4 regions of the Mesorhizobium sp. M0870 genome follow, and region 2 is predicted to be linked to each of the others. Evidence: predicted binding sites of a transcription regulator. Region 2 holds the regulator's gene; each other region holds the start of a gene.

Region 1 (7,204 bases), on a different contig from region 2:
CGAGATCGACGTCGCCACCGAATTCCGGGTCTCGACCGTCGAAGCCCAGCGCATGTTCATCGAGGCGCATGTCGTGGCCGTGGCCTCGGGAAGGCCGCGCATTGCGGTTTGAGCGGGGCGGCGAAATACGCCACCTTCACCCTAAGCTGAATTGACCCGGCAAACCTGACATGCCAAAGGCCCGCAAAGCCTTTCATCTGGAGTAGCCTGATGACCGACCGCATCGAGATCGCCGGATTGCGGATTGCCCGCGAGCTGCATGAGTTCGTGGCCAGGGAAGCGCTGCCGGGCACGGAGATCGAAGCGGACGCCTTCTGGAACGGTTTTTCGGCCATCATCCATGATTTGGCGCCGAAGAACCGGGCGCTGCTGGCAGCGCGTGACGCCATCCAGGAACAGGTAGATGGCTGGTATCGCGATCACGGCGCGCCGGTCGACATGGAGGCCTACAAGGGCTTCCTGAAAGAGATCGGCTATATCGTTCTGGAGGGCCCGCCCTTCAGCGTGTCGACCGACAATGTCGACCCCGAAATCGCTGATGTTGCCGGACCGCAGCTGGTCGTGCCGGTGATGAATGCGCGCTATGCGCTCAACGCCGCCAATGCGCGCTGGGGTTCGCTCTACGATGCGCTCTACGGCACCGATGCCATCCCCGAAACGGATGGCGCCGAAAAGGGCAAAGCCTTCAATCCGGCGCGCGGCGCCAAGGTCGTTGCCTGGACGAAGACCTTCCTCGACGAGGCTGCCCCGCTCACCTCGGGCAAATGGGCCGGGGTCAACGGTCTGTCATTGGCGCAAGGCGCCCTGCGGCTAAGCGCCGGCGCCGGCTCGACGACGCTGGCCGACCCCAGGCAATTCGTCGGCTATCGTGGCGATGCCGCCAATCCCGATACCGTGCTGCTTGTGCGCAACGGCCTGCACATCGAGATCGTGATCGACCGCAACAACCAGATCGGCCGCACCGATCCGGCTGGCATCGCCGATGTCATCCTGGAATCGGCGCTGACCACCATCCAAGACTGCGAGGATTCGGTCGCGGCGGTGGATGCGCCAGACAAGGTCGTCGTCTACCGCAACTGGCTCGGCCTGATGAAGGGCGATCTGACGGAAGAGATCACCAAGGGCGGCAAGAGTTTTGTCCGCAAGCTCAATCCTGACCGCTCCTACACCGCGCCCGCCGGCGGCACGCTGACCGTGCCCGGCCGCTCGCTGATGCTGGTCAGGAATGTCGGCCACCTCATGACCAACCCGGCGATACTGGATCGCGACGGCAACGAGGTTCCGGAAGGCATCATGGATGCGGCGATGACGGCGCTGATCGCGCTGCACGATGTAGGGCCGAACGGCCGCCGCGCCAATTCCCGCGCCGGCTCGATGTATGTCGTGAAGCCCAAGATGCATGGGCCGGAGGAGGTCGCTTTCGCCGTCGAGATATTCGACCGCGTCGAGGCCCTGCTCGGTATGGCCAGGAATACCATCAAGATGGGCATCATGGACGAGGAGCGGCGCACCACCGTCAACCTCAAGGAGGCGATCCGCGCCGCAAAAGAGCGCGTCGTGTTCATCAACACCGGCTTCCTCGACCGCACCGGCGACGAGATACACACCTCGATGGAAGCCGGCCCGATGATCCGCAAGGGCGACATGAAGCAGGCCGCCTGGATTTCCGCTTACGAGGCGTGGAATGTCGACACCGGGCTGGAATGCGGCTTGGCCGGCCACGCCCAGATCGGTAAGGGCATGTGGGCGATGCCGGATTTGATGGCGGCGATGCTGGCCGAGAAGATCGCCCACCCCAAGGCCGGTGCCAACACCGCCTGGGTGCCGTCGCCGACGGCGGCGACGCTGCATGCCACGCACTATCACAAGGTCGATGTCCACGCCGTGCAGGCGGCGCTGAAGAACCGGCCGAAGGCCAGGCTCGACGACATCCTGTCGGTGCCCGTTGCGGTGCGGCCGAACTGGTCGCCCGAAGACATCCAGAAGGAACTCGACAACAACGCGCAGGGCATTCTTGGCTATGTCGTGCGCTGGATCGACCAGGGCGTCGGGTGCTCGAAAGTGCCTGACATCAACGATGTCGGCCTGATGGAAGACCGCGCCACGCTGCGTATTTCCTCACAGCACATCGCCAATTGGCTGCACCACGGCGTGTGCAGCGAGGACCAGGTGATGGCGACGATGAAGCGCATGGCTGACATCGTCGACCGCCAGAACGCGGGCGACCCACTCTACCAGCCCATGGCCGCCGATTTCACCAAGTCGATCGCCTTCCAGGCCGCTTGTGACCTGGTCTTCAAGGGCCGCGTCCAGCCCAACGGCTACACCGAGCCGGTGCTGCACGCGCGGCGGCTGGAACTGAAGGCGCAGCAAGCCTGAGGCAACGGATCGGTTTTGTCGTATTTCGCTCGACGGTGGTGAAATCGCCAGCGGCGTTGAAGGCGCGTCCGCGACTGGTGCGGCGGATGCTATTTGCTTCCGGCCACAGACAAGGCGTCAGGAAGCCGTATGGTCCAGGAGCCGGATGGTGGGATCGCGACGGTGTTCGGAGTTGACCCGATCGACGCCTTCCACCGTAATCGCGATCGTCCCGTTTTCCACTCTTGCTATCCAGCCCTTCGCTTTCAAATACCAGAGATGAAATTCGAGATGCTCTCGCGGACAGCCTGACAAGCGTTCGAGCTCCACATCTCCGATCCCGGGATTGCTGACGTCGTGCCGGCGCTTCGCGTAAAGCAGCGACAGCAGCCTGGCCTGGATCACGACATCCCGCTCGATGCCTTTGGTGCTGCTGGCTTCCTCGGCCAGCTCGTGGCGAAGGCCGGCATGGTCTCTGTACGCGATGTCGTATTGTGCGCGTTTGACCGGATCCTTGAGCGTATTGTGGGCTTCCACGATTTCACTGAAACGGGCTTCATCGCCGGTTTCGCGATTGTCTGGATGATAGCGCATCGCAAAATAGCGAAATATGCGCTCCAACGTTTCCGAATTGGCGTTCGGGCTAACTTCCAAAACTTCGTAGTAGTCAATGAACATAGCGGGCTCCCCGACCACACCATATTCGCATTGTCTAAATAAGGAATGTCAATGCGGAGGCCAAGACCTTGGTCCGACGCCGATGACATCCACGCTTTCTGGAAGAGGAAGAAAATGGCCGGCGTCCGGTCGGTGGGGCCGTTGGGTGGTGAGGGCGCCGGCCAAGCGGACAATCAGGTCCGCCGCACCGTGGAGATGATCGATTCGCGGAGGCGGTGTTATGGCGTGATCGCGGAAGGCAATGTGGCGAGGTCGGCTTGTCGGGCGGCGAGTGACCTACGCCGCCTGCGCCATCCGCTCCGAGCTCATGCGGTAGGAGATCGCTTCGGCCAGATGGATTCGGCCGACGGTTTCGCTGGCGTCGAGATCGGCAAGCGTCCGTGCCACCTTCAGCACACGGTGATAGGCCCGCGCCGAAAAGGCGAGCTTTTCGCTGGCGTCCTTGAGCAGCGACAGGCCGGCGACGTCAGGCATGGCGATTTCCTCGATGATCGACGGTGAGCAATGCGCGTTGGTGGTGGCGCGGGTGGCGCCGAGCCGCTCGAAGCGTTCGCGCTGGATGGTGCGGGCGCGTGCCACGCGCATCGCCACATCGGCGCTTTTCTCCGCCCGGTCGGGCCGGATCAAGTCGCTGGCCGAGACCGCCGGCACTTCGATCCTGAGATCGATGCGATCGAGCAGCGGGCCCGAAATGCGCGCCTGATAGTCGGTGCGGCAACGCTCGCCGCGCAGGCAGCGATAGCCCGGCTCGCCGGCCATGCCGCAGCGGCACGGGTTCATCGCCGCCACCAGCTGGATACGCGCCGGATAGGTGACGCGATGGTTGGCCCGCGCGATCATGCAGTCGCCGGTCTCCAGCGGCTGGCGCAGCGCATCGAGCGTCTGCGGCGTGAACTCGGGAAACTCGTCGAGGAACAGCACGCCGTGATGGGCCAGCGACACCTCGCCCGGCCGCGCGCGGATGCCGCCGCCGACCATCGCCGCCATCGAGGCCGAATGATGCGGGGCGCGGAACGGCCGCCGGTCGGTCAGCTTGCCTTCGCCGAGCTCTCCCGCCACCGAGGCGATCATCGAGACTTCGAGCAATTCCTTCGGCGCCAGCGGCGGCAGGATCGACGGCAGCCGCTGCGCCAGCATCGATTTGCCGGATCCAGGCGGTCCGATCATAAGCAGATTATGACCGCCGGCCGCCGCCACCTCCAGCGCCCGCTTGGCGGTCTCCTGGCCCTTGATGTCGGCGAGGTCAGGCAGATCCAGCGCCGCGGCGTGCATACCGGCCTCGGGGCGCGACAGCACCTGCGTGCCACGAAAATGATTGGCGATGGCAATCAGGCTGCGCGGTGCCAGAATGTCGATATCCTTTCCAGCCCAGGCCGCTTCCGGCCCGCATGCGAACGGGCAGATCAGGCCCTTGCCCTCGGCATTGGCGGCGATCGCCGCCGGCAAGGAGCCGGCGACCGCGGCAATCGTGCCGTCGAGCGACAATTCTCCAAGCACGACATAGCCGGCCAGCATGTCGCCCGGAATGGCGCCCAGCGCGGCCATTAGGCCGAGTGCGATCGGCAGGTCGTAGTGGCTGCCTTCCTTCGGCAGGTCGGCCGGCGCCAGATTGACAGTCACCTTCTTCGACGGCATCGACAGGCCGGAAGCATGCAGTGCGGCCTGCACCCGCTCGCGGCTTTCGGCCACCGCCTTGTCGCCCAGGCCGACGATGTGCATGTTGACCTTGCCGGGCGCGATCATCACCTGCACGTCGACCGGCACGGCCTCGATGCCTTGGAAAGCGACCGTGCGAACCCGCGCCACCATTTTTTGTACCCCCGGACAGTAGTTCGCCCATGCCCTGGCGATCAGGGTGTGAGCGAAGTCAAAGAAGACAACCACAGATTTCGGAGTTAAGCAAGAACATTACGAGAACATATAGCTTCACCACGGTGAGGAATTCTGCCGGGAAGGAGCGCCGTCCATAAGCTAGGCTTTGATCGGAAGCTTGAGCGCCCGCTCCGTCAAAGGCTCGCTGGCATCAAAGATGACATACCCGAGCATAGATGGCTAGAATTTGTCGAACAGGCGCTCCACCTTGCGGGCGAACATTTCCCTCTGGTCATCAGAGATGTTTTCGACGGAATATCTCGTCAGGTAGAGGTGCCTCACGTTGCGGCCGCACATAGTCTTGAGACCGCGCAGCAGCACCTTTCTTCCCGGGTTTTGCATGTACAGTTCAGTATACCACCACGGCGACCCGCATGTGGTAACAACGCCCATCCGCCGGATGTTCAATAGCGCCGGCTTGATCACGCCACCGTCTGCCGGCAACTCGTAAGCCACCCCCGGTCGCCAAACTCGATCAAAATAACCCTTCAAGATTGCGGGCATGCCTGACCACCATGTCGGAAAGCAGAAAACGCATGCCTCCGCCCATCTCAACGCGTCGATGTAAACCTGCAAGTCGCTGGGTGCCTGGGCAGGGTCAAAGTGGCCATGTCTTTCTTCGGCATGCATCACAGGATCGAACTTCATCTGATGGAGATCGAAATCAACGACCTCGTCACCCCTGGCTTTGAGGGTCTGAACGACCCGTTTGTGGAGCGCCGCCTGGTAACTGTCGGCTAGTGGATGCGCGTAGACGACATTGATTTTCATGGCGCGGGCCTTCAGGCTTCGAACTACACGCACATATTAGCCGTCGCGCAACCAAGTGGAAACAGCAAGGTCAGTGGCGGGGAGGGAAAGCCCATCGCCGGTGTCGATCAGCAGCGGGCTTATGCAATCGCCCGATCAAATGAGGAACATTACAAGAATATGCAGCCGCGCCGGTCGCGGCTGGGTTGTGGCCGGTTGCAGAAACCGGAACATGGTTAAGACAAAGTGAAAACGGTTACGTCCGCCGCTTGTCCTCGACCGCGTCCCAGAACAGGCTGGCGATGTCGGCGCCGCCGAAACGCTTGACCTCACGCACGCCGGTCGGCGAGGTCACGTTGATCTCGGTCATGTAGTCGCCGATGACGTCGATGCCGACGAGGATGAAGCCGCGCTCTTTCAGCGACGGCCCGATGCGGGCGCAGATCTCGCGTTCGCGCTCCGTCAGTTCGGTCTTTTCGGCGCGGCCGCCGACATGCATGTTGGAGCGGGAATCGTGTTCGGCCGGCACCCGGTTGATGGCGCCGACCGGCTCGCCGTCGATCAGGATGATGCGCTTGTCGCCCTTGCGCACGTCCTTGAGATAGCGCTGCACGATATAGGGTTCGCGGAACATCTGGCCGAACATTTCCAGCAGCGAGGCAAGGTTGCGGTCGGCCTCCAGCATGTGGAAGATACCGGCGCCGCCATTGCCGTACAGCGGCTTGATGATGATGTCGCCGAACTCCTTGCGGAAGGCGGCAACTTCGAGTGGATCCTTGGTGATCAGCGTGTCCGGCATCAGGTCGGCAAATTCGGTGACGAAGATCTTTTCGGGGCTGTTGCGCACCCAGGCCGGGTCGTTGACCACGAGCGTTTTCGGATGGATGCGCTCCAGGATGTGCGTGGTGGTGATGTAGTTCATGTCGAAGGGTGGATCCTGGCGCAGCAGCACGACATCCATCTCCGACAGATCGGTGCGCACCTTCTCGCCCAGCGAATAGTGGCTGCCCTTCTCGTCGCGCACCTGCATTTCCTCGATGCGGGCAAACACCTTGCCGTCGCGCAACGACAGCCGATCCGGCGTGTAGTGGAACAGCTCATGGCCACGCCGCTGCGCTTCCAGCGACAGCGCGAACGAGGTGTCACCGGCGATCGACACGGTGGAGATGTGGTCCATCTGGACGGCGATTTTCAGCTTCATTGCGGGTCTCCGGAGGCTCGGATGGACGACTGTCTTGCCTGTACAGGCTCACTGCCCGTCTGCCAATCGCGACATTCCTAGGATTGGCACCCGACAGCCGAATGCGCTGCTTTCCTCGATCCTTCGAAACAGTCGCGGTTGCCCGTGGAAAATCGATTTCGCGATACGTTTCCTAAAGGGTTTGCTGCCAGTCTGAAAATAAATTCCGACGTCACAAAACAGGGACACCGATGCAAACTTCGTTTGGCACCGGTCAGGCAAACAGGGAGAGCACGGATCTGGCATTCACCGATCCGTTGACCGGGCTTGGCAACCATCGCCGCTTCTTCGACAAGGTCGATCGCC
Region 2 (7,204 bases):
TGTCGCGGATGCCGTTGATCTGCCGCTGGGATCGCCGTTTTATTGCTCCTCAGACGTTTGCGTGGCCAGGCACATGTCCGGTGCGATCATTGCCTATGTCGAGGACCGCAAGGACACCTGGAAAGCCTGCGGCTTCGCCGAGCTGATCGTCATCAATGACGCCACCGCGTATGACGCCTGCCACAACCCGCTGGTTCTCGTCATCACCAAGCGGCAACTGGCTCGCAAAGGCAGTGCCGCGGTCTTCTTCGATCGCCAATCGGCGACTGCGCCGGCGACGATCAGCTTCGCGGTGGAGAGCCCATATCGGCCCTGGCACGCGCAACGCAAATACTCGCGCGAGGCGAGGGGGCTGGCACCCTTCAAGAAACCCGAGAAGCCAGTGGTCAACTCACCGTCTCAGTAGCGGCGGATCAGGCCGACGAGCTTGCCTTGCACCTTGACCCTGTCCGGTCCGAAAATCCGTGTCTCGTAGGCTGGATTGGCGGCTTCGAGAGCAATCGAAGCGCCCTTGCGGCGGAACCGCTTCAGCGTCGCTTCCTCTTCGTCGACCAGCGCCACGATGATCTCGCCTGGCTGGGCGGTGTCGGCGTTGCGGATGATGACGGTGTCGCCATCGAAGATGCCGGCCTCGATCATCGAGTCACCCTTGACCTCCAGCGCATAGTGGGCGCCGCCCATGATCATATCCGGCGGCACCGAGATCGAATGCGTCTGATGCTGGATGGCATCGATCGGCACGCCGGCGGCGATGCGGCCCATCACCGGGATCGACACGGCGGAAACCGCATCGTCGTCATTGCCAGGCGAGGGCATCCGCGAAGGCGCCGGCTTGATCTGCCGGCCAAGAGCACCACCCTGACCGAGACTGCCCTGGATGACGCTTGGCGAGAACTTCTTTGCCGCGTTGAGGCCGGGCGCGATCGAGTCCGGCAACCGCAGCACTTCCAGCGCGCGTGCCCGGTTGGGCAGCCGGCGAATGAAGCCGCGCTCCTCGAGGGCCGTGATCAGCCGATGGATCCCGGATTTGGAGGCAAGGTCGAGTGCCTCCTTCATCTCGTCGAAGGATGGCGGAATGCCGCTCTCCTTCAGGCGTTCATGGATGAACATCAGCAGTTCATGTTGCTTGCGCGTCAGCATGGCGGCCCCCAGGTTACCTGAAACCAGAATCGAAAAACAAACCCAGAACAAACCCTATCTGTTCCAGTTGTGTTCTGCAACCGTTTAAAGTTTAATGAATTTGTTAAGGCTGCTGAAATTATTTGGCGCTTGCCAGCGGGTCGCGATCAACAAGCGCCAGGCACGGCGATGCGCCTGCTCACATTGAAATTATTATGGTTAATGACCTGTGGCTCATCCTCGACCCAAGGATTGGCATTATCAATCTGGCAACCTCCACAAAGGACGATATGAATCTTCGGGACGTTCGTTTGCCGTGAACGAAACGGAGCCAAAACGCCAACGTCTGTTGGCATTTGTGGCTGGAAATTCAGCCCTCCGTCATCTGCCAGGCAGTGAGGGCGGCGGCGGTGGATCGCGGGGATCGTTGCGTCAGGTAACGGCTTCCTTGACCGCGAAACGCTGGTCCTTCCATGCGCCCGTGCGCAGAATATCCTCCAGCACCTCAACCGCCAGCCACACATCCTTGTAGCCGACATACAGCGGCGTGAAGCCGAAACGGATGGTCGATGGCGCGCGGAAGTCACCGATCACCCCGCGCTCGATCAGCGCCCGCATGATTTGATAGCCGTGGTCGTGAAGGAACGACACCTGGCTGCCACGCCTGGTCGTGTCGCGGGTGGTCTCCAGCGTGAGACCGTAGGCGCCGCACTTGGCTTCGACGAGTTGGATGAACAGTTCTGTCAGTGCGACGCTCTTCTTCCGCAATGCCGCCATGTCGACGTCGCTCCAGATGGCAAGCGCGCCTTTGAGCGCCCGCATCGACAGGACCGGTTGCGTGCCGCACAGAAAACGGCGGATGCCGGTGCCGGCAACATAACCCCGTTCGAAGGCAAAGGGCCGAGCATGACCCCACCAGCCGCTAAGCGGCTGGCTGATATCGCCGTGGTGGCGCTGTGCGGCATAGATGAAGGCCGGCGCGCCCGGACCGCCGTTAAGGTACTTGTAGGTGCAGCCGATAGCGAAATCGGCATTTGCGTGATCGAGCTCGACGGGCAGGGCGCCGGCGGTGTGGCAAAGATCCCAGACGATCAGCGCTCCGGCCGCATGAGCTTTGCGCGTCAGCGCCGCCATGTCGCGCAGTTCACCCGATTTGTAATTGACGTGGTTGACCAGCACCACCGCCACGTTTTCGTCGATCAGCTCTTCGATGGTCGGCGCGTCGACACCCGCGAGGCGCAGCAGGACGCCATCCCGGGTCGAGGCCACGCCTTCGGCGATGTACAGGTCGGTGGGAAAACTGTCACCTTCGGCGACGATGGCCGACCGGCCGGGCCGCATCTCCATCGCCGCGTGCAGCACCTTGTAGATGTTGGTCGATGTCGTGTCGCAGACAACGGTCTGACCGGCCGAGGCCCCTATCAGGCGTCCGAGCTGGTCGCCGAGTTCGATCGGCATCTCGAACCATCCGGCCGTGTTCCAGGCCCGGATGAGATCCTGGGCCCATTCCTGGGTCGCCGCCTGCTGCAGCTCGCCGAAAACGGCATGAGATGCTGCCCCCAGTGAATTGCCGTCGAGATAGATCACCCCCTCCGGCAGAATGAAATGGTCGCGCATGGCACGCAGCGGATCCGTGGCATCCATCGCTTCGACTGCGGCGAGATCAGGAGTTCCACTCATGGTCGGTCAGTCCCCAGTTGTTCGCGAAAGGTTTTCGGCCACAGAGCGTCCCTTCGGTGAGCCTGTTCTCATTTCGATGATGTCAGAGCCGGGTGCGGACCGTCCACAGCTCCGGAAACAGCACGACCTCGAGCATTTTCTTCAGATACGAAGCACCCGACGTGCCGCCGGTGCCGCGTTTCAGGCCGATGATGCGCTCAACCGTGGTGACGTGATTGAAGCGCCAGCGGCGGAAATAATCCTCGAAGTCGACCAGCTTCTCGGCCAGTTCGTAGAACATCCAGTAGCGCTGCGGATCGCGGTAGATGGTCTGCCAGGCGACCAGCACTTCTTCATTCTCGGTTCGCGTCTCACGCCAGTCCGTGCGCCTGGCATCGGCACCGATGTCGAATCCGTTGCGCGCCAAAAGCAGCAGTGCCTCGTCATAGAGCGACGGCTCGGCCAGGATCGCTTCCAGCTTTCCGCTCAGGTCGGGCCGGTGCTTGTGCGGCCCGAGCATTGCCAGGTTTCGGTTGCCGGCCATGAACTCGATGGCGCGATACTGCCAGGACTGGAAACCCGAGGACTGGCCGAGCGCGTCGCGGAACTCGGTGTATTCGCTGGGCGTCATCGTCCGCAGCACATCCCAGGCATTGTTCAGCTGCTCGAAGATGCGCGCAACGCGCGACAGCATCTTGAAGCTCGGCTCGAGCCGGTCGGCGCGGATCGAGCGGATCGCGGCGCCGATCTCGTGCAGAGCGAGCTTCATCCAGAGCTCGGAGGTCTGATGCTGTATGATGAACAGCATCTCGTCATGCGCCGATGACAGCGGCGTCTGGGCCTCCAGCACTTTCTCCAGGTGCAGATAGTCGCTGTAGGACATGCGCTCCTTGAACGACATCTGGGCGCCTTCGGACGCCGGATCGTATGGCTCGCTCAATTGATTTTCTCCGTGCGCAGCCGGAAGCGCTGGATCTTGCCGGTCTGGGTCTTGGGCAGAGCGGCGATGAATTTTACCGATCGCGGATATTTATAGGGCGCGATCGTTGCCTTGACATGGTCCTGCAGGCGCTTGGTGGTGAGGGCGTCGGGCGCGACGCCCTGCACCAGCACGACATGCGCCTCGACGATCTGGCCGCGTTCGGCGTCCTCTGCACCGATCACCGCGCATTCGGCGACATCCGGATGCGATAACAGTGCTGCCTCGACCTCGGGTCCGGCGATGTTGTAGCCGGCGCTGACGATCATGTCGTCGGAGCGCGCGGCGAAATGGAAGAAGCCGTCTTCGTCCTGCGTGAAGGTGTCGCCGGTGATGTTCCAGCCGTCGCGCACATATTCCTTCTGCCTGTCATCGGCCAAGTAGCGGCAGCCGGTCGGGCCACGCACCGCCAGCCTGCCGGTCGTGCCGCGCGGCACCTCGCGCATCTCGTCGTCGAGGATGCGCGCCTCGTAGCCGCCCACCGGCTTGCCGGTCGACGCAGGCTTCATGTCGCCAAAACGGTTGGAGATGAATATGTGCAGCATTTCGGTGGCGCCGATGCCGTCGAGGATCGGCTTGCCGGTCTTTTTCGTCCACTCTTCGAAAACCGGAGCGGGCAAGGTTTCGCCGGCCGAAACTGCAACGCGCAGCGACGACAGGTCGGCACCTTCATCCATGGCCTTCAGCATGGCGCGGTAGGCAGTCGGCGCGGTGAAGGAGATCGTCGCTTTGTAGGTCTCGATGATGTGGATCATGTTGGGTGGCGTCGCCTGCTCCAGCAGCGTCGCCGCCGCACCGAAGCGCAGGGGAAAGATAGCGAGCCCGCCAAGGCCGAAGGTGAAGGCCAGCGGCGGCGAGCCGACGAAGATGTCGTCCGCCGTCACCTCCAGGATTTCGCGTGCATAGGCGTCGGCAATGATCAGGAGGTCGCGGTGGAAATGCATCGTCGCCTTCGGAACGCCTGTCGTGCCCGAGGTGAAGCCGAGCAGGGCGACATCGTCGCGGCCGGTGTTGACCGCACTGAACGTCACCGGCTTGTCGAGCGCGGCGCGATCGAGTTCAGCATCATGGTTGGCGGTGCCGTCGAAACCGATGACCTGCCTGAGGAATGCGCTGTCCTTGGCGCACACGGTCATCTCGTCCATCAGCCTGGTGTCGCAGAGCGCAACGGTGATCTCGGCCTTGTCGACGATCTTGGCGAGTTCGCCGGCGCGCAGCATCGGCATGGTGTTGACGACCACGGCACCGACCTTGGTGGCGGCCAGCCAGCAGGCGACCATGGCGGGGTTGTTGGCCGAGCGGATCAGCACCCGGTTGCCCGGCTTGACTCCGTAATTCTCGACCAGCGCGTGGGCCAGCCTGTTCGTCCAGTCGGACAGTTCCTTGTAGGTGCGGCGGCGGCCATTGCCGATCAGGGCGGTGTGGTCGCCGAGACCTTTTTCGACCAGCCTGTCGGTCAGTTCGACACCGGCGTTGAGGCGTTCGGGATAGTCGAAGCCGTCGAGCAGGATTTCAGGCCATTGCTCCGGCGGCGGCAGGTGATCGCGCGTGAACGTGTCGATATGCGCTGAAGGCCCAAGCATGTCGCCGCTATCCCGTCTGCTGCCTGACCAGTGCGCGATGCGCCTTGGCCGGATGTAGTGGATCCTAAGGTCCTGCTCTGAGGAAGCTTCGTACTACCCATCGCACCTGCTGAGATGCGCCCAGAAAGGGTGAACATCTGCAGGTTCGGGCAGCACAGCAGACCTCCCATTGTCGGCTGTTCGTTGGGGCAGGATCGCACCAGTCGAAATTTGTTTCAAGCCTAAAATGTTTTTGCTCAGGGCATTGACGCATGGCATGGCGGTGGCCATTGCTAGCAAGTAGCGATGCCGTCTTGGGGAAGGGCGCAGATGTTCGAACGTCACATCGTCGATTGGGATGATGCCTATGCCAACGGCGCCAACATCGCGGGCAGTGATCGCTGGCCGTCTGCATGGGCGGAGCCAGCGCAAGCATTCCGCGATGCGCTGTCGGCGCAGGGCCGGGCGCGGCTCGACATCGCCTATGGCGACGGACCGCGCAATCGGCTCGATCTTTTCCTTCCCAGGGCCGCGCCCAAAGGGCTGGTGGTGATTATCCATGGCGGTTACTGGCTGGAGACCGACAAGAGCTTGTGGTCGCACCTCGCCAATGGCGCGGTCGGCAGTGGCTTCGCCGTGGCGATGCCCTCCTACACGCTGTGCCCGAACATACGCATCGCCGGCATCGTCAGCGAGATTGGGGCGGCAATCGGCGAGGCAGCGGCAATGGTCGACGGACCGCTGATGCTGACCGGACATTCGGCCGGCGGCCATCTCGCCACCCGGATGGTGACGACAAGCACGCCGCTGGCCGCCGATGTGGCGCGGCGCATACGCCATGTCGTCTCGATTTCAGGCCTGCATGACCTGCGTCCGCTCATGCGCACCGGCATGAACGCGGCGCTGGCCATCGACGAGCACGAGGCGCTGACTGAAAGCCCGGCGCTGCTGCGGCCCATGGATGGTGCCCGCATCACCTGTTGGGCCGGTGGCGGCGAGCGCGCCGAATTCCTGCGCCAGAATGCGCTGCTTACCAACATCTGGACCGGCCTCGGCGCCACCACCAGCGCCGTGGTCGAGCCCGACCGGCATCATTACAGCATTGTCGACGGCCTTGCCGACCCGGCGCATCCGCTGACGCAGAGCTTGATCTCGAACTAGAGCCGGGATCACTTTCTCGTCTGTTATGAGTGGCTTGTCTGGGATTCCTCAGCGCAGCATCAAAACGCTGCAAGCCTCGCCAGCAGCTGCTGCAGGGGCAAACGGCGCCCGCACGATCAGCCCGTTGGCGTCCGCCAGCATTCTCAGCATCGAGGAATCCTGGATACCGAACGGCGTCGCCACCGGTACGCCGTCATCTTCCCTGACCACGGCTCGGACATAGTCCTGGCGCAAATCATTGGCCGGCATTGCGGCGCCCAATCGCGCTTGGCGAACGTCCTGGCGATGATTGCGGCCGCCGAGCCGCGCCAGCAGCGGCTTCAGGAACAACTGCGAGCAGACCAGGCTTGCCACCGGATTGCCGGGCAGGCCGATGCACCTGATGTCGCCGAGGCGGCCGAACATCAGGGGCTTGCCGGGGCGCATGGCGATCTTCCAGAAGCCGAGCGTCATGCCTTCGCCGGTCAGCACGTCGTGGATCAGGTCGTGATCGCCGACCGAGGCGCCACCAAGCGTCACGATGACATCCGCACCGGCCGCGACCGCTTGTCTGATCAGGGCAGCGATAGCCTCCTTGCGATCGGCGGCAATGCCGAGATCGAGCGCGCGGGCGCCGACCGAGTGTGCGGTGGCAGCGACGCCATAGGCATTCGATGAGATGATCTGATCCGGGCCGAGATCACTGCCCGGCGGCAGCAATTCGTCGCCGGTGGCGATGATGGCG
Region 3 (7,204 bases), on a different contig from region 2:
CGGGCGGTGTGCGCGGCCACGCGGGAAGCGGTCGCTCAATCGGGCGTGGCAGCTGAGGCCATCGCCGGCATCGGGTTCGACGCCACTTGTTCGCTGGTGGTGCTGGGCGAGGGCGGCGTGCCGCTGCCGGTAAGCAAGTCCGGCAATTCGGAACGCAACATCATCGTCTGGATGGATCACCGCGCGGTCGAGCAGACGCGCCGCATCAACCGCAGTGGCGAGGCGGTGCTGAACTATGTCGGCGGCGTCATCTCGCCGGAAATGGAAACGCCGAAACTCTTTTGGCTAGCGGAAAACCTGCCCGACACGTTCAACGCCGCCTGGCAGTTCATGGACCTCGCCGATTTCCTCACCTGGCGCGCGACCGGCAGCCTTGCCCGCTCGGTCTGCACGGTGACTTGCAAATGGACATACCTCGCGCATGAAAGCCGCTGGGACGAGGCCTATTTCCGCACCATCGGACTAGGGAGCCTGGCCGACGAGGGGTTCGCGCGCATCGGCACGCAGATCGTGCCGGCGGGTGCCGCACTTGGCGGCGGGCTGACCGCGCAGGCGGCTGCGGACCTTGGCCTGCGCCCCGGCACGGCCGTGGCGGCGGGGCTGATCGACGCGCATGCCGGCGGTGTCGGCACGGTCGGCGCGCGCGGCGCGTTCGGCAGCGTTCTGTCGCGCATGGCCTATGTCTTCGGCACCTCGGCCTGCACCATGTCGTCGACCGCCGAGCCGGCCTTCGTCGACGGCGTCTGGGGTCCATATTTCTCGGCCATGGTGCCGGGCCTGTGGCTGAACGAGGGCGGCCAATCTGCGGCGGGTGCGGCCATCGACCATCTGGTGCGCATGCATCCGGCGGCCGGCGAAGCGACCGCCAAGGCGCAGGCCGAGGGGCTCAGCCTCAGCGCCTGGCTGTCGCTGCAGGCGCAGAGCCGCAACGGGGCAGCGGCGACGCCGGCCTTGGTCGGCGGCATCCATGTCGTGCCGGAATTCCTTGGCAACCGCGCGCCTTTCGCCGACCCGGACGCACGCGCGCTGATTGCCGGGCTCGATCTTGACACCAGCCTCGACAGCCTGGTCGGGCTCTATGTCGCCGGGGTCTGCGGGCTGGGCTACGGCGCGCGCCAGATCGTGCGGGCCGAGCATGACAAAGGCATTGCCGTCGACACCATCGTCGTCAGTGGCGGCGCCGGGCAAAGTCCGTTGGTGCGCCAGCTGCTTGCCGACACGACCGGCATGGTGGTGGTGGCGTCGACCTCGCCGGAGCCGGTGCTGCTCGGCTCGGCGATGCTGGGCGCCGTCGCCGCCGGTGCTTACAAGGATCTGACGGCGGCGATGGCCGGCATGTCGGAACTCGGCGAAGTCTATCATCCCGACGCTACCTTGGCCGGCTGGCACGCCAAGCGCTTTGCTGCGTTCGAGCTGCTGCAGCAGGCGGGCAAGGCCATCCGAGGCTGAAGCGAGCGGCTCCTGTCAGGAGCGTGGCGAACACCGCTTGGCGATGATGCCGGAAGCTGGCAGCTTTGTTCTGTCGTGGACCCTCCTGCGGCTTGCGAAGAGGGCAGGGCGACAGGAGCAGGAGGCCCGATGGCAGACGACAAATCGCCAGCGCCATTCGCATCGGACAGTGTGCCGTGGACGGAATGGTCCGATGTGCCGCGCTTCGGCGTGCGCTACCGGCATTTGTCGCTGGCCGCGCTTGGCGAAACCTATCATGTCGGCGTGGCGATCGAGGAGTTGCCGGCGGGCAAGCAGACCTCGCCGGCGCACTACCACATTTTCGAGGAGGAGCATGTCTTCATCCTCGAGGGGACGCTCACCGCGCATGTCGGCAATGCCGCCTATGTCATGAAGGCCGGCGACTACATCTGCTTTCCGGCCGGGGCGGCGGCAGGGCATTGCCTCATCAACACCAGCGACGCACCCTGCCGCTACGTCATCGTCGGCGAGCGCAACCCGAACGACGTTGTCGTCTACACCGCCTCCAACAAGGTGCTGGTGCGCGCCTTGGGCAGCCGTGCGATCTTCGATCTCGCTGCAACTCGAACCTACTGGGACGGTGAGAGCACCGGCCTCGCCGCCGGCGATCCGTTGCCGTCGGATGTGACGGCCGGTGTCACCAAGGCCCCGGCCACTCCGATCCCGCCGGTCGCCAGCGATGCTGTCGAGTGGAAACAGGAAGGCGAGGGGGCGCGGTTCGGTGGTCGGTCCAAACACCTCACCTATGCCGCCTTGGGACGGCCCGACTACCATGTCGGCGTGCTGATCGAGGCACCGGCCCCCGGCATGCGCCTGACGCCCAGGCACTACCATATGCTGGAAGAAGAGCATGCGCTGATCCTCGAAGGGCAAGTGACGCTGCTGCTTGGCGAGAAGCGCTATGAGATGAAAGCCGGCGACTATGTCTGCTTTCCGGCCGGCCTGGCGGTCGGGCATTCCTTCCTCAACAGCGGTAGCGGACCGTGCCGCTATTTGATGATCGGCGAAAAAAATCCCAATGAGGTCTGCGTCTATCCTGATTCCAACAAGATGGCGGTGGACGCCTTGCGCCGGCGCGACGGCATTTTCGACCTGGCCGGGGTTAGGCGGTACTGGGATGGCGAAGAGACATCATGATGCTTCCACGTTCCCCGATCACAGCTCCTTCTCCGCCAGTTCCCTGAACTCGTCGGGCACCGAGCGCGCCGCTTCCAGTGCCACCGTGCCGTAGCCGACCGCCTGTTTGCCGAAGCGTTCGCGGATCTTGTCGATGGCGCGGTCGGCGTCAAAGCGTGCCAGACCTTTCCTGGTGCCGGGCCTCTGCTTCTCGTCGGCGAGATCGAGCGGCAGTTCGAGCTGTAATTCGAAGCTTTCCTCGAGATGCGAGACCGAGATCGCCAGCAGCGAGATCGTTCTCTCGTGGGGGTTGTCGGCAAGCACGCCGCGCACCAGATCGCCGGCGATCTCGGCCAGCATCGCGGTCGCCGAGATCGGCTGGTCAAGCGTGATCGAGCGGGTGACCGCGCTGAGATCGGCAAAGCGCACGCGCACCGTCACCGTGCGGCCGGGCCGCGCCTTGGCGCGCAGTCGGCTGGCGACGCGGTCGGCCAGATGCAGCAGTGTCGGCACGATGACCCGTGCTATCGCGGGCTTTTGGCCAAGCGCCGATTGTGCGCCGGCCGAATGCGCGCGGCGCTTGGTCCCCAGTTTGCGCGGGTCGCGGTTCCATGACAGCGCGGCGAGCTTTTCGCCGGCGGCGGGACCGAGCAGCCGCGTCAGCGCGCCGCTATGCGTCCTGGCCAGCTGACCGATGGTCTCGACGCCGATCTCGGCCAGCCGCGCCCTGGTGGCCGGGCCAACGCCCCACATCAACCCGACCGGCAGGTCGTGCAGGAAGGCGAGCTCGCTGCCGGGTTCGACCACCACCAGTCCGTCGGGCTTGGCGACCTGCGAGGCGATCTTGGCCAGGTGCTTGGTGCGCGCCACGCCGATCGAGATCGGCAGGCCGAGTTCGGCCCACACGCGGCGGCGAATGGTTGTTGCGATCTCTTGCGGGGAGCCGAACAGATGCGTGCAACCGGCAACGTCGGCAAAGGCCTCGTCGATGGAGATGCGCTCGACCACCGGGGTAAAATCGTCGAGCACCTTGATCGCCGCGTCGCCCAGCCGCTGGTAATGGCTGAAATTGCCGCCGACGAAGATCAAATGCGGGCAGAGTTCGCGCGCCTTGCGCCCTGGCATGCCGCCACGCACGCCGAAGGCGCGCGCCTCATAGGAAGCGGCGAGCACGACGCCGCCGCCCACCGCGATCGGCTTGCCGCGCAGCGACGGATCGAGCAACTGCTCGACCGAGGCGTAGAAAGCGTCGAGATCGGCATGCAGGATGGTGGCTGTCGTTTCCATCGACCGCACATCCGCAGTTGCTGATAGATGGAACAAATAAAGAACAAAGGTGGATCGTTGTCAAGCGAAGGGCGCAACAGCCATGCCGGTTCGGCCTGAACGCAACCGCCTAGACAATATGCTCCGCTCGCAGCGCCGCTTTCATCCTTTCCAGCGCCGATTCGCCGCCTGCCGCCAACTCGTCGGCAATCCTGGCCAGCTTGTCGTCGGCCTTGCGGTGCTTGCTGCCCCAGGCGCCGAGCGTCGCCAGCACCGGCAAGAGGTCGATGCCTGCTTCGGTCAGCCGGTAGACGGTTCTCAAGCCATGCGTCGGGTCGTCGCTTCTGGTGAGGATGCCTTCCTCCTGAAGCGTTTGCAGCCGCTCGGCCAACGTGCGCGAGGAGATGCCTTCGTCGGATTGCAGGAATTCGCGAAAGTGCTTTTTCCCGGCGAAGACCATGTCGCGGATGATGAGCAGCGTCCAGCGGTCGCCGATCAGTTCGAGCGACAGGTTGATCGGGCAGCCGGATTTTTCGCGCGTCGACATCTATGGTTCCATTTTTAAATCACTTTACTATTGATACTGTTCTCGTCCTATGTCAATGGTTCCAAATGTAAACCATTTAACACTGACCATGCTGCCCCGCAATTTCGCCTGCACGCTTTGAGCCGGACAAGACGAGGAGAACGACGATGAAAAAACTGATCCTTCAGATGCAGATGTCGGTCGACGGCTTTGTCGGCGCCAATGAGGACCATGCCTGGCAGCTCTGGGAATGGGGTGACGAGGGCGCCTGGGACGGTGCGCTGAAGCAGGACTTCAACGCCGTCTTCGCCGGCATCGACACCATCCTGCTCAGCCGCAAGATGGCGCAGGAGGGCTATCTTGCCCATTGGGGTAATGCGGCGAAGAAATTTCCGCGCGATCCCTTCTATGCGTTCGCACAACGCGTCGTCGACGCCCGCAAGGTGGTGCTGAGCGACAAGCTCAAGCAATCGGCCTCGGAGCCGGCTTGGGAGCGCACGAGGGTGGCCAGCGGCGACCTGCCGCGCGAAGTCAATGCGCTGAAGGCGGGCGAGGGCGGCGACATGGCCGTGTTCGGCGGCGCCGGTTTCGCGTCGGCGCTGATCGCGGCCGGGCTGGTCGACGAGTTCCAGCTTTTCATCAACCCGGCGGTGCTGGCTGCGGGCCGCCGGATTTTCGATCAGGGTGGTTTCAGGAGCCTGCGGCTGCTCGGCTCGACGGCCTATGCCTGTGGCATGGTGGTCAGCCGCTATGCGCCGGCGGGGTGAGGGGGACCTCCATCTTCTCCCTGCTCACTTCGCATCGTGAAAAATAATCCCGACCGTGTGGCGCATGCCTGAGCGCAGCCGGCTGACGCCATGGCGCAGGTTGACCCGGTAGTTGCCTTTGGTGCCCTGCACCGGCCGGTTGTGGACGGCGAAGACAACGGCGTCGCCCTGGCGCAGCGGCACCACTTCGACCCGGCTCTGCATGCGCGGGCGCTGCTCGGTCAGCGCGAACTCGCCGCCGGTGAAATCCCGGCCCGGTTCGGAGAGCAGGATCGCCACCTGCAGCGGGAAGGCGAGGTCGCCATAAAGGTCTTGGTGCAGGCAGTTGAAGTCGCCGGGCACATATTGCAACAGCAGCGGCGTCGGCCGCGTCTGGCCCGCGGCATGGCACTGTTCGAGAAACGCCGCATGCGTCGCGGGATAGCGCATGGATTGCCTCATGCGCTCGTTCCATCGGTTGGCGACCTCGGCCAGCCTGGGATAGAGCGCGCTGCGCAGGCCGCCCAAGAGGTCGGGCAAGGGGTAGCGGAAGTAGCGGTACTCGCCCTTGCCGAAGCCATGCCTGGCCATATGGATATGGCTGCGGAAATGCTGCTCCTCGGGATAGAGGCCGGCGATCCGGCGGCACTCCTCAGGCGACAGCAATTTCTCGATCACCGCACAGCCGAAGCCGTCGAGTTCGGCGGCAAGCGCCGGCCAGTCGTAACCGGCGACGCGTGTCTCGGCGGCTTCGACCACGGATGTGGCAACCTTGGCGTGGGCGTTCATATCGCGGCCTCCTTGTCGAGCAGAGTGCGCTTGCGTTCGACGCCCCAGCGATAGCCGGACAGCATGCCGTCGGCGCGGACAACGCGGTGGCAGGGAATGCCGAGCGCGATGGTGTTAGCCGCACAGGCCGTTGCCACGGCACGGGCACCGCTCGGCTGGCCGAGGCGGCGTGCCAGCGCTGTGTAGGTGATGGTGGCGCCGCACGGGATAACGCGCAACGCGGCCCAGACCCGTTGCTGGAATGGCGTGCCGTGGCGCATGTCGAGCGGCATGTCGAGACCGGCGGCCGGCGTTTCGACGAAGCGCGCGATTGCCGCGAGATCATCGCACAAGGTGGGCTCGTCTTCGACCAGCATATTGCCGGGGAAGCGATGGCCAAGGTCCTGCTCCAGCGCCTCGGCGTCCGAGCCGATCAGGATGGCGCAGATGCCGATATCGGTGCGTGCGGCGAGGATGTTGCCGATCGCGGATTGCCCGATGGCGTATGTTATGGTGTCGAGGGCGTTGTGGACGGTCGCCGGTACGGCCATTTGAGTTTGCATGAGGTTCATTGCCTTTACTCCTTTGTCTGAGTCTGAACCCTACAGAGACGGCTTCTCGCACTCACTCCGGTGCTTGCTTTCAAATTCGAATCGCCAGGGTAAGTGCTCTACGGCGCCCCCTCTGTCCTGCCGGACATCTCCCCCACAAGGAGGGAGATTGGCAGTTCCGGCGCCGGCTCTCGTCCTGAAACGTTGGAGGTTGGCGAAGGCCGCGATGACAGCCGATCTCCCCACAAGTGGGGGAGATGTCCGGCAGGACAGAGGGGGGCGCGCCGTAGAGCGCTGATGGTGCTCATTCGACACGTGTGACGAATATCTCGCCAAGCACGAACACCTCTCCGGTCAACAGCCGCAGCTCGATCTCGCCGGTCGCGGTGTGGCTCCACTCGGCTTTGCCGCCATCGACAAGTTCGCCGATGGCGGCCATCACCCGTGATTTCGCGTCTTGGATGCGGCGGCTGGCGGCAGCTTGGGTCTGGCTGTTCGCATCGGGAGAGCTTGCCATCGCGCGCATCGCGAGTCCTCGTCAGGCCCGCGAAGACCGGTATGTGGGTGTCCTCACCACGCGCGATCCGACGGCCGCCTCACGGTCGAGCAGTGCGCGTTTGCGCTCAGCGCCCCAGGCGTAGCCGGACAGGGCGCCATCCCTGCGGATCACGCGGTGGCAGGGAATGGCGACGGCAAGATTGTTGGCGGCGCAGGCGGCGGCGATGGCACGGGTCGCCTTCTGTGTGCCGATGCGCTGCGCG
Region 4 (7,204 bases), on a different contig from region 2:
CCTCCAATGACAAGGCCTTGGCCAAGATCGCGCAGCTTGCCTGCGACGCAATCATCATCGACCTGGAAGACGCCGTCGCTCCGGCCGACAAGATCACTGCCCGCGAAAAACTGGCCAGCATTTTCGCCGGCCATCCCGTTGCCAGCCATATTGGCAGACGCTGCGAGATGATCGTGCGCATCAATGCGATATCAAGCGAATGGGGCGCCGACGACCTGCTGGCTGCCGCAAGCTGTGAGCCCGACGGCATCCTTCTGCCCAAGGTCGACACGCCGCGCGACCTGCTCGAGGCCGGCGATGTGCTTGACGACAATTTTGTCCCCGATAGCGTGAAACTATGGGCGATGATCGAGACGCCCAAGGCGCTGCTCAACATCGGCGCCATCGCCGAGCTTGGCCGTGATCCGGCCTCGCGGCTAAATTGTTTCGTTGCCGGAACGAATGATCTGGTCAAGGAGACCGGCATTCTGGCAACGCCTGATCGACGCTACCTCGTGCCATGGCTGATGCAGATGGTGCTGGCCGCGCGCGCCGGCGGCATCGACATGCTCGACGGCGTCTCCAACGATTTTCGTGACCTCGACGCTTTCACACATGAATGCGCGGAAGCCGCAGCCATGGGGTTCGACGGCAAGAGCCTTATCCACCCGGCCCAGATCGAAGCCGCGAACCGAGCCTTTGCGCCGTCCATGGAAGCGGTGGCCGAGGCGCGCTCGGTGAAGGAAGCCTTCGCGCTGCCGGAAAATGCCGGCAAGGGCGTGATCGCGCTGAACGGCAGGATGGTCGAGCGGCTGCACTTGGCGCAGGCCGAAAAACTGCTGGCGAAGGCAGCCGCCATCGGGTCATAAATGCTCGATGGATGCGGGCGAGCTATAGCTACTCACGACAGGAATTGAACAATGAAACTCTACCGCTTTCTGTCCGCTCCGGACGATGCCAGCTTCTGCCACAAGGTGACGGCGGCGCTGAACAAGGGCTGGCACCTGTTCGGCTCGCCGACCTATGCCTACGACAAGAAGGCCAAAGCGATGCGTTGCGGCCAGGCCGTGGTCAAGGATATAGACGGCCAGGAATACGGACCCGATACGAAGCTCAGCGACTGGTAGGCTCCGCTCGCATCCACAGCCAGCCGGCCAGCCAGGCGATGGCTGCCGCAAGCGTCACCAGGCCCAGGTCAAGAGCCCACTCCGGCACGAACGCACGGAGCGCGATAGGCACCGCGCCAATGAAATAGAGGGCGAGTGGAATGCGCGGAACGCCTCTTGCAACGACAAGAGAGATTACAAACGCAAGTGTCCCAAGCAGAAAAAGGAACGAACTGACGACCAAAGCCAGTCCGAGAGGGCCGGCGCGCAGCTCGATGATGGTTGTCAGCGGAAGTTTCGAAAATACCAGATTGATCACCACTTCCACACCGACCAAACTTGCCAGTGCAACGAAGTTGATGACAAACGCGATGGTGCCGAACAGGCCCGCGCGCCGGCCAAACGCAAGAAACAGGCCGACGACAAGACCAAGCGCCAATATCTCGGCGACCGGTGCGAGAAGTTGCGTCAGATCGGTGGTCGCGATGAGCGAGCTGCGTTTGGCCGCGTTGACCAGGAGAATAAGCGCGCTTCCGACGCCGGCCGCGGAGGCAAGCCGATAAAGCGTAGCGCTGGGCACAGCCGCGCTCGACTGGATGGTCGTGGAATTCTCTTTGCGCTGAGGTTCTTCGGCTGAACTCCTCAGCGAAATGAGCGATTGCGGACGGCGGGGTTCGGCGGTTCTGGCAAGCATCTTCGTTTCCTCATCCGGGAAAACGGGAGCCGCGAAGACCGCAGGCCTGTTCCGATCCCATCTGTAATCACTGCTTACATGCTCTTGCCTGCATTGTAAACAGTGATTACATAAATCGCGGATCGTGCTACAGATGCGTGAGGCAGGCCTCCGGAACGAAAACGAAGGAGAAGAGATGGCAAACGCCAAGACGCCTCACCGCACCGGCTACCACCATGGCCATTTGCGGGACACGTTGATCGATGCTGCAATTAAACTTGTCGAGGAAGGCGGCCCCGACAATGTAAGCGTGCGCGAAGCCGCAAAGCGGGCCGGCGTTTCCCCCGGCGCCCCCTTCCGGCATTTTCAGTCGAAAACAGCGCTGCTGACCGCGGTCGCCGAACAGGCCATGAACCGGCTGACAGAGGCCGTTGCCAATGCACTTTCAGCAGTCGACAGCGCGGATCCCATCGTGGCCTTCGAAGCAATCGGACAAGGCTATCTGGAATGGGCGATCGCCAATCCCACGCATTTCCAGATCATCAGTTCCCGAACCCTGATTGATTTCGACGCGTCGGACAGTCTTCGCGGTCAGAATGAGGCCATTCGCCGGAAGATGATCGACCTGCTGACCCAAGCGCAACACCAGGGTCAACTGGCTGCGAACGCGGATTTCGATCATCTGGTTCTTGCCGCTCGTGCCTTTGTCTATGGGTTGGCACGAATGGTGGTTGATGGTCATTTTCCGGAGTGGCATCCGTCCGAGCCGCCATCGCTCGCCGTGCGCAAGGCGCTGCATCTTTTCATCAGCCGAATGACCAACCTATCTGAAGCGGGATCCCAGAAACCCTTGCCGCCGCTGGGTTCTGGACCGACTGGATAGGAATGGACATTTCACGCGACGCAGGAACCAGCTATTCCGCCGCCTCTTCGATCTTCTCCATATCATCGTCCGACAGGCCGAAATGGTGGCCGATCTCGTGGATCAGCACGTGGGTGACGATGTCGCCCAGCGTCTCTTCGTTCTCGGACCAGTAGTCGAGGATGGCGCGGCGGTAGAGCGTGATCCGGTTCGGGCCTTCGCCGGTCTGCGGGTTCCAGCGCTCGGCGATGCCGCGTCCCTCAAACAGGCCGAGCAGGTCGAACGGCGTCTCCAACGACAGATCGTCCATGATCTCGTCGGTCGGGAACTCGGCGATCTGGATGACGATCTCGCCGGTCAGCTTGCGAAAATCCTCCGGCAGATGGGCGTACGCCTCCAGCGCCAGGAACTCCATTTCGTCCATCGAGGGCGAGAGTTCGTCGTGCCAGGTGCGGGTCTTGTAGATGCGGGCCATGCTTTGTCCTTTGATCCCGGCATATAGGCTTTCGCACCGTAATCGGCAAATGACACGGGCCGATGCGCCTGCGCCATCCGCGCGGAGAGGAATAAATTCCCCATGTGTCTGCTTGACTCTTGAGATGCGCTCTGGAATCTATAGGGAACATAACAGGAACAATGTGAGTGGAAGCTGACCGTCATGGCGATGACCGCCGTGGCGCGGGAGACTGTTTTTGCCCTGCGCCGCCAGATCGCGAAAATCGAGGGAACGCTGCCCGAGCGCTTGGCTGCGCCGGCCGCCGCGCCCTTTGATGCCGACGTCAACACCGATCTCACAATCGTCCGGCGTGGCATTGCCGCGGCGTTGCCGGATGCGTTCCTGCCTATTGGCGTCGAGCGCCTCGACGCCGCCCTGAGCGGCGGCCTGCCGAAGGCCGCCCTGAGCGAAATCCATGGCACGCAAACCCGCGATGCCGGGGCCGTCGCCGGCTTCGCTTTGTCGCTCACAAGCCTGATCCTCAAGCAAACGCCGGGGCTGCCGGTGCTGTGGATAGGCACATCGGAGATCTTTCGCGAGGCCGGCTTTCCCTATGCCAGGGGGCTTCACGCCTCGTTCGGCATCGAGCCGGAGCAATTGCTGTTTTCCGAGGCACCGAGACTTGTCGATGCGCTGTGGGTCGCCGAGGAGGCGGCCCGGATGACGGCGCTCGCCGCGGTCATCCTCGAAATTCGCGGCAATCCGCAGCGGCTTGACCTGACCGCGACACGCCGGCTGCATGCAAGGGCGCAAGCGGCCGGCCGCCCGGTGTTCCTGCTGCGGCAGGCGGCCGAGCCCGAACCGACGGCGGCACCCGTCCGCCTCATCGTCACGTCGGCACCGGCGGTGCCGCGCGACACCATCGCCGGGCCGCTGGCCGGCTCGATCGGCCGCCCGGCCTTCACCCTCACCATCGGCAAGAGCCGCACGGCCCTGCCTGGACAATTCACACTGGAGTGGAACCCCGATGAATGCGCATTCGACGAAAGAGCGGGCGACGAAAGAGCGGGCGACGAAGGAGCAGGTGGGGGAAGAAACCGGCCAAAGAATCCTGTCCCTGTGGTTTCCCTATCTGGCGGCGGAAAGGGTCCTGCGCCAGCGTCTGGGGCGGTCCTGGCGTTCCCGGCCGTCGGATCACCCATCTCACCCGCCGCTCGTGATCAGCCATCGCGACCGCAACGCACAGCGCATCTCGGCCCTCGACGAGCGGGCTGAGGCGCTGCACCTGAAGCGCGACATGGGCATCGCCGATGCGCGCGCCATGCATCCGTCGATCGACATCGTCGAGGCCGATCCGGAAGCCGACCGCCGCCTGCTCGAAGGCCTTGCCGACTGGTGCGACCGCTACACCCCGCTGGTGGCGCTGGATGGCGCGGACGGCCTGTTTCTCGACGTCACCGGCTGCACCCATCTGTTCGGCGGCGAACGTGCCATGCTGGACGACATCCTGTCGCGCTTCTTCCATCAGGGTTTCGATGTCCGTGCCGGGCTTGCCGCGACGCCGGGCGCGGCCTGGGCGGCGGCACGGTTTTGCGGCGACCGCATCGTTGTGTCAGGCGAGGAGGAAGCGCTGCTGGCACCCCTGCCGCTGGCCGCATTGCGCATCGAACCGGCGACCCGCACCAGCCTGGAAAGCGTCGGCCTGCGCACGGCGGGCGCCGTCATGGCGGCACCGCGCGCGCCGCTCGCCCGCCGCTTTGGCGCCTTGCTGCTCCTGCGCCTCGATCAGGCGCTTGGCCGCCTCGACGAGGCAGTCTCGCCGCGCCTTCCCGTCGCGCCGCTTTCGGTCGAACGCCACCTCGCCGAACCCATCACCCTGACCGAGGACATCGAACGGCTGGTGGGCATGCTGGCGGCGACCTTGAAAATCGATCTCGAGCGCCGCGGCGAGGGTGCCAGGACACTGGCGCTGCTGCTCTTTCGGGTCGACGGCGCCGTCAGCCGCATCGCGCTCGGCACCTCGCGGCCGATGCGCGAACCCATGCTGATCCAGAAACTGTTCCATGAGCGGCTGGCCGCGCTCGAACAGGATATCGATGCCGGTTATGGCTTCGACTTGGTGCGGCTTTCGGTGCTGGCGGCAGCCACCTTCGACATGCAGCAGGCCGATCTGACTGGCGAAACGGCCGACGACGGTGCCGACATCGCGCTGTTCGCCGACCGCATCCGCGCCCGGCTCGGCGAGGGCGCGGTTCTCCGGCCGGTCGCGGTCGAAAGCCATCTGCCGGAGCGCGCCGTCGCCACGATCCCCTTCACCGAAGCGCCACGCCGGACCACGCCGCCGAAAAAGCCCGGCAGGCTGCAGGCACCACAAACCATCTTTCCGCCGGAACGGCCGATCCGGCTGTTCCGCTCGCCCGAACCCATCGATGTGCCGGCCACTGAAATGCCGGAAGGACCACCGCTGAACTTCCGCTGGCGCCGCGCGCTCTACCGGGTCACGCGTGCCGAAGGGCCGGAACGCATCGCCGCCGAATGGTGGCGCGAGGCAGCGAGCGACCCGATCACGTCAACCCGCGACTACTTCCGTATCGAGGACGCCGATGGTCGCCGCTATTGGCTTTACCGGCAAGGTCTTTACGGCAACACGCAGGTCCCGCCGCGCTGGTTCATGCATGGTGTCTTCGCATGAACGCGCTGACCGTCATCCCCTATGCCGAGTTCGGCATCCAGTCGAATTTCTCCTTCCTGCGCGGCGCCTCCAAGCCGGAGGAGCTGGTGGTCGCGGCCAAGCTCCTGGGCTTCTCGGCGATCGGGCTTGCCGACCGCAACACGGTGGCCGGCGTGGTTCGCGCCTGGCAGCAGGCCAAGGTCGAAAAACTCTCCTATCACCCCGGCTGCCGGCTGGTTTTCGGCGACGGCACGCCGGACATCCTCGCCTATCCCCAGGACCGCAAGGGCTGGGGACATCTCTGCCGCATGCTCACCCAAGCCAATCTGCGCGACGAGAACGAAAAAGGCGCCACCCTTCTGCAGCGCGGCGACCTTCTCGAATGGGGTGACCTGATGTCGCTGGCGGTCCTGCCCGGTCTGTCGGCGGGCGCGCAGGACGGTCTCGCCTTGCTTCGGCTGCTCAAGGATCGTTTCGGCAGAAATCTCCGTCTGGCCGTTTCGCCCGACTACGCCGGCAATGACCGTTTCCGCATCGAGCAGGCCGCGGCGCTTGCCGAGAGCGTCGGTATTCCGCTGATGGCGACCAACGACGTTCTCTACCACACGGCCGAACGGCGCCCGCTGCAGGACGTGCTGACCGCGATCCGCCTCAACACGCCCGTCGCCGAGGTCGGGCTGCAACTCAGCGCCAATGCCGAGCGCCATCTGAAGCTGCCAATGGAGATGACGCGCCTGTTCCGCAGGCATCCGCAAGCATTGGCCGAGACCTTGCGGTTTGCGCAAGAGCTGACTTTTTCGCTCAGCGACCTCCAGTACAATTACCCCGATGAGCCGACGGAATCGGGTCTTGGCCCACAGGCTGAACTGGAGCGGCTGGCTCGGGAGGGAGCGGCCAACCGCTATCCGGCGGGTGTGCCGGATTCGGTGATCAAGCGCATCCAGGAAGAGCTCACTCTCATCGAGCGCCTCAACTACGCTCGCTATTTCCTGACCGTCTACGACATCATCAAATTCGCCCGTGGCCAGGGCATTCTCTGCCAAGGACGTGGTTCGGCCGCCAATTCGGTCATCTGCTTCTGCATCGGCATCACCGAAGTCGGACCCGACAAGATCGATACGCTCTTCGAGCGCTTCATTTCCGAGGAGAGGAACGAGCCGCCGGATATCGACGTCGACTTCGAGCATGAGCGACGCGAAGAGGTGATGCAATACATCTATACGAAATACAGCGGCAAGCGCACAGCACTTGCCGCCGCCGTCATCAGCTATCGCGGCCGGTCGGCGCTGCGCGAAGTGTCGAAGGCAATGGGTCTGTCCGACGATATCAGGACGTCCCTTTCCGGCTCGATCTGGGGCTGGTCGACCTCGGAGCTCGGCGAGAAGGAAGCCCGCGCCGGCGGCCTCGACCGCACCGATCCGGTGTCTCGGCATGTGATGGAACGCGCCAACGAGATCATGGGGTTTCCCCGCCATTT

The links. Region 2 encodes LexA, which represses DNA repair genes until DNA is damaged. Its sites were predicted from a motif close to TGTTCNNNNTGTGTTCNG; they were not measured.
Region 1: NKH97_RS13725 (YifB family Mg chelatase-like AAA ATPase) is a predicted target of LexA. The motif match lies at 4,938-4,955, and genes of this name have one in related genera.
Region 3: dinB (DNA polymerase IV) is a predicted target of LexA. The motif match lies at 3,902-3,919, and genes of this name have one in related genera.
Region 4: NKH97_RS27675 (ImuA family protein) is a predicted target of LexA. The motif match lies at 3,239-3,256, and genes of this name have one in related genera.

Annotation. Positions count from the first base shown of each region.
Region 1 covers NZ_JAMYOI010000009.1:175,547-182,750, reverse strand. The annotation lists gene NKH97_RS13740 (hydantoinase/oxoprolinase N-terminal domain-containing protein) at 1-112, shown strand, start outside; gene NKH97_RS13735 (malate synthase G) at 211-2,379, shown strand; gene NKH97_RS13730 (J domain-containing protein) at 2,497-3,036, opposite strand; gene NKH97_RS13725 (YifB family Mg chelatase-like AAA ATPase) at 3,313-4,845, opposite strand; gene NKH97_RS13720 (NAD(P)H-dependent oxidoreductase) at 5,089-5,679, opposite strand; gene gshB (glutathione synthase) at 5,915-6,859, opposite strand; gene NKH97_RS13710 (putative bifunctional diguanylate cyclase/phosphodiesterase) at 7,090-7,204, shown strand, end outside.
Region 2 covers NZ_JAMYOI010000012.1:96,109-103,312, forward strand. The annotation lists gene NKH97_RS16590 (ComEC/Rec2 family competence protein) at 1-406, shown strand, start outside; gene lexA (transcriptional repressor LexA) at 400-1,140, opposite strand; gene kynU (kynureninase) at 1,552-2,799, opposite strand; gene kynA (tryptophan 2,3-dioxygenase) at 2,882-3,718, opposite strand; gene NKH97_RS16610 (AMP-binding protein) at 3,715-5,340, opposite strand; gene NKH97_RS16615 (hormone-sensitive lipase) at 5,650-6,480, shown strand; gene NKH97_RS16620 (molybdopterin molybdotransferase MoeA) at 6,529-7,204, opposite strand, start outside.
Region 3 covers NZ_JAMYOI010000015.1:94,323-101,526, forward strand. The annotation lists gene NKH97_RS19310 (FGGY-family carbohydrate kinase) at 1-1,449, shown strand, start outside; gene NKH97_RS19315 (cupin domain-containing protein) at 1,579-2,607, shown strand; gene dinB (DNA polymerase IV) at 2,626-3,873, opposite strand; gene NKH97_RS19325 (winged helix-turn-helix transcriptional regulator) at 3,983-4,399, opposite strand; gene NKH97_RS19330 (dihydrofolate reductase family protein) at 4,546-5,145, shown strand; gene NKH97_RS19335 (2OG-Fe(II) oxygenase) at 5,170-5,913, opposite strand; gene NKH97_RS19340 (methylated-DNA--[protein]-cysteine S-methyltransferase) at 5,910-6,464, opposite strand; gene NKH97_RS19345 (hypothetical protein) at 6,748-6,969, opposite strand; gene ada (bifunctional DNA-binding transcriptional regulator/O6-methylguanine-DNA methyltransferase Ada) at 6,982-7,204, opposite strand, start outside.
Region 4 covers NZ_JAMYOI010000031.1:9,155-16,358, forward strand. The annotation lists gene NKH97_RS27650 (HpcH/HpaI aldolase/citrate lyase family protein) at 1-848, shown strand, start outside; gene NKH97_RS27655 (DUF1737 domain-containing protein) at 900-1,106, shown strand; gene NKH97_RS27660 (hypothetical protein) at 1,093-1,779, opposite strand; gene NKH97_RS27665 (TetR/AcrR family transcriptional regulator) at 1,955-2,641, shown strand; gene NKH97_RS27670 (metallopeptidase family protein) at 2,673-3,095, opposite strand; gene NKH97_RS27675 (ImuA family protein) at 3,279-4,331, shown strand; gene NKH97_RS27680 (DUF6504 family protein) at 4,273-5,748, shown strand; gene NKH97_RS27685 (error-prone DNA polymerase) at 5,745-7,204, shown strand, end outside.